Regions from separate parts of the Brevibacillus sp. Leaf182 genome, predicted to be linked through region 2. Evidence: a T-box and tRNA genes for the amino acid it is inferred to sense, from the RefSeq annotation. Region 2 holds a T-box; the other holds one or more tRNA genes.
What was found. The T-box of region 2 lies ahead of leuS (leucine--tRNA ligase). A T-box ahead of a tRNA ligase gene usually reads a tRNA of that ligase, here a tRNA-Leu.
Positions count from the first base shown of each region.

Region 1: it encodes a tRNA-Leu, which carries the amino acid that the T-box ahead of leuS (leucine--tRNA ligase) is inferred to sense. The anticodon was not compared.

Region 1 covers NZ_LMPN02000037.1:455,529-459,771, reverse strand. The annotation lists gene ASG16_RS29115 (phosphotransferase enzyme family protein) at 1-422, shown strand, start outside; gene ASG16_RS29110 (YycC family protein) at 508-678, shown strand; gene ASG16_RS29105 (thioredoxin family protein) at 707-1,273, shown strand; gene ASG16_RS29100 (hypothetical protein) at 1,340-1,657, shown strand; tRNA gene ASG16_RS29095 (tRNA-Tyr) at 1,750-1,834, shown strand; tRNA gene ASG16_RS29090 (tRNA-Leu) at 1,880-1,961, shown strand; gene edeQ (edeine self-resistance N-acetyltransferase EdeQ) at 2,127-2,564, opposite strand; gene edeP (edeine non-ribosomal peptide synthetase EdeP) at 2,862-4,243, shown strand, end outside.
Region 2 covers NZ_LMPN02000027.1:60,994-65,236, forward strand. The annotation lists gene yqeK (bis(5'-nucleosyl)-tetraphosphatase (symmetrical) YqeK) at 1-155, shown strand, start outside; gene rsfS (ribosome silencing factor) at 155-511, shown strand; gene ASG16_RS19695 (class I SAM-dependent DNA methyltransferase) at 518-1,267, shown strand; T-box leader at 1,307-1,551, shown strand; gene leuS (leucine--tRNA ligase) at 1,616-4,033, shown strand; gene comER (late competence protein ComER) at 4,126-4,243, opposite strand, start outside.

The sequences.
Region 1 (4,243 bases), on a different contig from region 2:
AACAGCTCATTTTTCATCCAAATGGCGAGGTGGCTGCACTCGTAGACTGGACAGATGGTGCCGGAAGGGAAGGGTATTGGGCAAAAGATCTGGTTGCAGGGCTTCACTTGTCAGCACTTCAGTACGAAGGGATTCTTGCGTTCTGTGAAGGGTATCAGGCTCATCATCCACTACCAAAATCAGAGTGGCAAGCGGTGCTGGCGAAGCTCTGCTACGGACATTTGGCGTCAACGAATTTTTTAGATAGCTGGCTCGTCAAGCACAACCGTCGTATGGAGCATTGGGAACAGATTGCGATGACTTGGACCAGGCTCGTTCCAGAGCGATTCCACCTTTGGCACAAGCTAGAACAAGGTCTATTGGATATGCTTTTCCCGGATTATCAGCAGGCCACCGTTGTGGTTGGCAGGGATAACGAATGAACCTCAAGATACCAAGCTGGCAGGTTTAAGAGTCGTGTATTATACTGGAGGGACTGATGAAAGCAAACGGAAGGAGTGGAAATACATGCGTCCGTTACAGATATCACCTGATACGGCTGTCAAGCTGGCCGAAGCACTTCAGGTACCTTTAGAGCGCCTCATGCACATGCCGCAGCATATTTTGTTACAAAAAATGATGGAGTTGGCAAAGCAAGAGAAAGAAGAAAGTGAGCGAGAGTCTGAAAAGCAAGACTAGATTCATTACACACGAGGAGGAGAATAAGATGGGGGCAAACGTAGCACATAAATTCCGTACGGGGCTCAAGCCACAAGCGTTCGTGGAAAGCATGACAAAAAATCAGGATACATACAAAAACTGGTCGGATGCATTTTCATGGGAGGATGAACAAGACCGTGCGTTTTTTGCCTCTCTCCAGCATCGTGATGACCTCAGATGCTTGATTTTGGCTGCGGATTGGTGTGGCGACGTCGTTCGCAACTTGCCAGTCGTCTTGCATGCCTTGAAAGAAACTGACATGCCAGTGGAAATTATGGTGATGGAAGAGCATCTCGATCTTATGGATGAGTTTCTCACAATGGGCGGTCGGGCGATCCCCGTTGTTATTTTCGCGGACACGGGTGGACATGTTCTGGCAAAATGGGGACCACGACCGAAGCATGTCCAAGCTGTTATGACGGTGTTTAAACAGCAAAACCCGGACCGAAACGCAGCAGATTATGAAGAAAAGATCAAAGTGGTCCGTGCCGAAATGCTCGAACAGTATGGAGAAGGCACTGGCTACCAGCAAGTGATTGTCAAAGAACTAAGAGAGCTGCTTTCCTCGATCTAATCGATCACATCAATTACAGGGCGGAGTCACGGCTCCGTCCATTTTCGTGCAGAAGGGCTGAATAACATGTATTACTACGGGAATGAAACCATTATGTCCTTGGAGCAGGTGCTTCGCTTAAAAGCATCGGAAGTTCGAATTCTGGAGTGGGTACGTACCTACGAGTTTTTAGAAAATAGTTATGGGATCGATGAAGCCGTTCCCTACTTCTTGGAGATAAAATGCGAAGAAGACCAAGTGAAGATTCGCAAAAACCGCATACTAGACTTCCCGGAGTACTCCTGTGAGGGAGAAGAAACATTTCAAGAAGTGGACGAAGCGCTACGCGTCTTTCACGAGTGGGCACAGGAGATCTTGGAGAAAAAAGAGAGTCAATCTAAATAAATATATTGACGTCAAACAAAGTTCATGGTAGATTAATAAATGTCGCTTCTGGTTGAAGAGAGTAGACGCAGAAGATAGACAGCACATATTGTGGGGAGATAGTGAAGTGGCTAAACACGGCAGACTGTAAATCTGCTCCCTCCGGGTTCGGCGGTTCGAATCCGTCTCTCCCCACCATTGATTTTCTATCGATGATGTGCTATTTTATTCATAGTTTCACATGCCGGTGTGGCGGAATGGCAGACGCGCGCGACTCAAAATCGTGAGGGAAACCGTGGGGGTTCAAGTCCCTTCACCGGCACCATATCAAAAACGAATGCACACTAACCATGATGTTTACAGACGCATGGAAGGTGTGCTTTTTCATTTACGGAAAAACACAAAACAATTCAAATAGCGGCGATTCTAAGACTGGATTTTCAGGTCTTAGGTCGCCGCTGTTTCATTTTTGGGAAAAGAACTAGCTAACTTAAAAGTTCAATTCGGCAATCGTCTCGCCAAACAGGACCATGCCATTTTTTTGAAATCCGAGTGAAGCGTAAAGGTTTTCGGCTGCGACATTGGCTGGGGCATAACCAATGACAATTTTTTGACAATCTTCTTTTGCTTTCAGGATATCAATGACTTGCGAGATCGCAGCACGTCCGTAACCTTGCCGTTGATACTTTGCATCAACTAAGAGTCTGTAAATCCAGTAGTTTCCATCGTCGGGGTCAAGACCGTACATGACAAAGCCAACCATCGTGTCATCGTGGTAGATGGCCAAAGGGACAAATGTAGTTTGAAACTTTGCTTCAGCGATGGAGTAGAGGTTCGGGGCAACAAATTCACTCTGTTCAGGCGTAGGTTCCAGTTCAATACACTCTTCCCAGTTTTCCAGGGTTATTTCACGAAGTGTCACAGACATCTAATCACATTCATCCTTCCAGGTGTTTTTTACCAATATATTACATTTTATCCTACGTGAAAAGGCAGCCAAAATCAATAGTGTGTACAAACTTTTTTCCATTCTATGCAGCGCTAAAAAGGGAAGGAAGAAATGGAATTCATCCAATTTTCAGAAATAACATTTTATGGAAAATTCATTTGACACTATAGAAGATTCATCTATATAGTTGGAATTGGAAGTATTTGTAATCAATTAGATTTTTTACCATTTATGAATTGTGATGATATCTTCGCAATTCCGAAAGGGGGATATGCATTGCGCCAGGATAAGAAGCAATTGAAGGTGGGATATCCTTTAAGCCATCCACAAAAGCGTATCTGGTATACGGAAAAATTACATCCACAGCTTCCTATCCATACGTTAGGGGGGATGGTTCGGGTTCAAGGCAAGGTCAAACTGGATGTACTGGAAGCGGCCATTCACCTGTTCATTCAAAAGAACGATGCTTTGCGACTCAACTATCAGGAGGAAGAAACAGTCCTTCAGTTTGTTGGAGAGTACGAACTGGAGCCCTTGCAGGTGTTTGATTTCAGACAGGAACCGAATGCCCCTGATCGGTGCAGACAATTCCTGCAAGCTTTGTTTGCAAAGCCGTTTTCGATCGGACAAGAGCCTCTATTCTACTTTTGTCTGATTCAACTGAGTGACGAAGAAGCGGGATATTTTGTGAAGTTTCACCATTTGATTGCTGATGGTTGGTCTATCTCCATTATGACAGAACAAATTGCTCACTATTATGACACGTTGTTGGCAGGCGGTACCGTTCATCTAGGGGATGAACACGCTTATCAAGCTTTTGTCGACAGGGAGCATGCCTATTCTCAGTCTGAGAGATTTGAAAAGGACAAGCGATACTGGCGGGACAAGTTTCAGAGCTTGCCTGTGATCACGACATTACAAAAGGCAACAGATACGACCGAAGGCAAGCGCAAAGTCTATGCATTCAACCGAGAAGATTCGACAAGAATACGCCAGTTTGCAGACCAGATGAAATGCTCGCTAAATTCCTTGTTTGTGGCTCTCGTCAGTCTTTACCTTCAGCGCTGCACGAGGCAAGAAGAAATCGTGATCGGTACGCCGCTGTTAAATCGTTCAGGCAAAGTGGAGCGCAAAATTTTCGGGATGTTCACAAGCACCATGCCATTTCGTCTGGCAGTTCCGATGGAAATGGATGCTCTCGATTATGTCAAATATGTCAACAGGGAACTCACTTCCTGTTTTTTTCATCAGAAATATCCGTACGATTTGCTCGCTCAAGAGTTGGAATTGAAGAAACATGGCTATGACAGCTTGTTTCAGATTTGTGTCAATTATTACAGCACGCAGCTGCCCTTCACCCTTGGCGGGCACCCCGTGACGAATGAGGAGTTTTACAACGGTCACCAGTTGTATTCGCTCCAAGTGATTATTAGGGAATGGGCTATAGATGAACGATTGACGCTGGAATTGGATTACAAGATTGCCGAGTACACGGAAAATGAGGTTGATCGAATTGTGGATCATCTCATAAGGCTGCTCAATCAGATGATCTCGAATCCAGAAGTCCCGCTGTCCAATCTGAACTTCCTTGCTGACGAAGAGCTGGCACTACAACTCAAAACATGGAACGATACAGCGGCTTCCTATCCCAGCGAGAA
Region 2 (4,243 bases):
GCGCCAAAGCCATGCATGATTTGGATGCCGCTCTGGCACTCGCCTTGGGAGGCACCATTCAATTTTTGATAGAGAAGCAAAAGACGGTTTTTCCGCTGACATTGACGGCATATAACGATTTGGTTTCCCGCAAAGGGAGAGAAGGAGGGTTTTAATGGTTAAAACAGTAGAAGATTTGGCCCAGTTGGTTGTGAAGGCGGCAGAGGACAAGAAAGCAGAGAACTTGAAGGTGCTCGATATTAAAAAGCTGTCCGTGATCGCAGACTATTTCATGATTTGCCACGGAAACAACGAGCGTCAAGTACAGGCAATTGTTCGCGAAATCCGTGACCAAGCCCACAAAAACGGCTTTGACGTCCGCGGTATCGAGGGAGCGGATGAAGGTCGCTGGGTACTGGTTGATCTGGGCGATATCGTCATTCACGTTTTCCATCGCGAAGATCGCGAGTTTTACAACTTGGAGCGCCTGTGGAAGGACGCAGAGGAAGTTTCCTTCAGCGCGCAAGGGTAAGGACAGATGGCATACGCACATATGGCCGCTGTATATGACAGGCTGATGGCGGATACTCCTTATGACCAGTGGCTCGATTGGGTTGAGCGTCATTGGACAAAGGGAGAGAAGCCTGTGCGGGTCATTGATCTTGGCTGTGGGACTGGCACGATTGCGATCCCACTCGCCAAGCGGGGATACCGTGTTACTGGAGTGGATCTCTCAACAGAAATGCTTGCAATCGCCTATGACAAAATGAGGCAGGAGCAAGTAGAAGTAGCGTGGGTGGAGCAGGATATGCGAGAGCTGTCCTTGCCCGAGGCTGATGCGGTCATCTCTTTGTGTGATTCCTTGAGCTATCTTACAGAGGAAGCGGATGTGCAGGAAACGTTCAAGCGCGTTTTCGCTCATCTCGCCCCTGGTGGGAGCTTTCTGTTTGATGTGCACAGTCCGTACAAGATGCTGCACATCTTCGGAGACGAGACGTTCACACATGTAGAAGATGAAGTTTCGTACATTTGGCAATGTTTTTGCGACCCGCTGCGACTGGAGGTAGAGCATCAGCTAACGTTTTTCATTCGTCAGCCAAACGGATTGTACGAGCGGATGGAAGAAGAGCATTGGCAACGGGCTTACCAGCCTGTCCAACTGATGCGCTGGCTGACAGGTGCTGGCTTCACAGACATTGTCATCACGGCTGATTACTCGGATATGCCGCCACAAGAAGCGAGTGAGCGCCTATTTTTTTCAGCCCGCAAGCCGAAAAGTTTGACATGATTGGTTCGGATTGACTATAATGGCGTTATAACTACAGATTTCGACGCGTTTAAGAGGAATAGTAGGAATAGGATTCGAGCATTCACAGAGAGTTGACGGATGGTGCAAGTCAACCCGGATCTATCTGAACTCACCTCCCAGCACTTGCCCCCAAGGTCATACAAGCAATGACTGTGTAAGGGTGAGCGGCTTATCCCCGATACGGATGAAACAAGTGGGTGAATGCTTGTCATTTGCCAATCTGGGTGGTACCGCGGGAATGTAAACAACCTCTCGTCCCTTTCGCAATAGCGATCTGGGATGTGAGGTTTTTTGTTTTCACCTATTTTAAGATGGGAGTGCTTTACCATGGTATTCAGTCATCAAAATGTCGAAAAGAAGTGGCAGCAATATTGGGAGCAGAACAAGACCTTCAAAACCTCCGAGGATGAGGGTAAGAAAAAGTTTTATGCACTCGACATGTTCCCGTATCCATCTGGAGCTGGCCTGCACGTAGGACATCCGGAAGGCTATACGGCTACTGATATATTATCCCGCATGAAGCGGATGCAAGGTTACAACGTTCTCCACCCAATGGGTTGGGATGCGTTTGGCTTGCCAGCGGAGCAATACGCGCTCGATACAGGAAACGATCCGGCAGAATTCACCGAGCACAATATCAACACTTTCCGTCGCCAAATTAAGTCACTCGGATTTTCCTACGATTGGGATCGTGAAATCAATACGACCGATCAGAATTACTACAAGTGGACACAATGGATTTTTACGAAGCTGTATGAGCACGGCTTGGCTTACATTGACGAGGTAGCTGTAAACTGGTGCCCTGCTTTGGGAACAGTTTTGGCGAACGAAGAAGTCATTGACGGAAAAAGTGAGCGCGGCGGACACCCAGTAGAACGCCGCCCAATGAAGCAATGGGTCTTGAAAATTACTGCGTATGCGGAAAGACTGATCGCTGACCTGGATGAACTGGATTGGCCAGAGAGCATCAAGGAAATGCAACGCAATTGGATCGGTCGTTCTGAAGGGGCAGAAGTAACCTTTGGTATCGAAGGTCATGACGAATCCTTTACCGTCTTTACGACTCGTCCAGACACGCTCTACGGAGCAACATATGCTGTGCTGGCTCCTGAGCACAAGCTGGTTGAGCAAATTACTGTACCAGCTCAAAAAGAAGCAGTGGAAGCATACCTGGATCAAGCGAAGCGCAAGAGCGATCTGGAGCGTACCGATCTGGCGAAAGAAAAGACAGGAGTATTTACCGGAGCGTATGCTATCAACCCGGTTAACGGCGAGCGTCTGCCAATCTGGATTGCGGATTACGTGCTGATCAGCTACGGAACAGGCTCCATCATGGCAGTTCCAGCGCATGATGAACGCGACTATGAGTTCGCGAAAACATTCGATCTGCCAATCAAGCAAGTAATCGCTGGCGGAGATATCTCCAAAGAAGCGTATGCAGGCGACGGAGAGCACATCAACTCCGGCATGCTCGATGGTTTGAACAAAGAAGAGGCTATCAGCAAAATGATCGAGTGGCTGGAAGCGGAAGGCAAAGGAAATCGCAAAGTAACGTACCGTCTGCGCGACTGGCTGTTTAGCCGTCAACGCTACTGGGGCGAACCAATTCCGATTCTCCATCTGGAAGACGGCACGATGAAAGTCGTTCCAGAATCCGAACTGCCAATCGTATTGCCTAAAACAAAAGAAATCAAACCATCCGGAACAGGTGAATCGCCATTGGCAAACATCGCGGAATGGGTAAACACAATCGATCCGGAAACAGGCATGAAAGCACGTCGTGAGACAAACACGATGCCACAATGGGCGGGTAGCTGCTGGTACTTCCTGCGCTTCATCGATCCACACAATGACAAGGCGTTGGCTGATCCAGACAAACTGAAAGAATGGCTGCCTATCGACATTTACATTGGTGGTGCAGAGCACGCGGTGCTGCACTTGCTCTACTCTCGTTTCTGGCACAAGTTCCTGTACGATATCGGTGTCGTACCAACCAAGGAACCATTCCAAAAGCTGTTTAACCAAGGAATGATTCTGGGTGAAAATAACGAGAAAATGAGTAAGTCCAAAGGCAACGTCGTAAACCCAGACGATATCATCAACAGTCATGGTGCCGACACACTGCGTATGTACGAAATGTTCATGGGACCACTGGATGCTTCGATCGCTTGGTCGACAAAAGGCTTGGATGGCGCACGTCGCTTCCTGGATCGCGTATATCGTCTGTTTGTGGGCGACAACGGTGAGCTGAACGAAAAAATCGTGGAAACCTCCAACGTGGCTGGCATGGAGCGCGTGTACCACCAAACGGTGAAAAAAGTAACAGAAGACTACGAGGGCCTGCGTTTCAATACAGGTATCTCTCAGTTGATGGTATTCGTAAACGAAGCGTACAAAGCAGAAGTTCTGCCGAAGAAATTCATGGAGGACTTTGTAAAAATGCTGTCTCCAATCGCTCCGCACTTGGGTGAAGAGCTGTGGGAAAAACTGGGTCACAGCGAGAGCCTGGCATACGCAGCATGGCCTACGTATGACGAAGCGAAGCTGGTTGAAGACGAGGTAGAAATCGTCCTGCAAATTAACGGCAAAAACAAAGAAAAGCTGCTCATCGCTTCTGATTCGACGAAAGAACAGATGGAAGAGATGGCGAAGAACAACGAGATGATTAAAGAGCTGATCGAAGGAAAAACGATCGTCAAAGTCATCGCTGTTCCAGGTAAACTGGTGAATATCGTCGTTCGTTAAGAAAAGACGGCAAGAAATGAGCAGAGGAGTGGAGCCTGTGAGTGACAGGTATCCACTCCTTTTTTCGTAAGTCAACGAATCTTCGTCTTGCGCTAATGCGGCTGATTGCTCAAATTTCGTGCAACCAGTTCCTGGTCCTCGGCAAACTTTGCTTGTGTGCGACGAAATACTTGGGCGAAAAGACCGGGAATACCGTCTTGCAAAGGAATC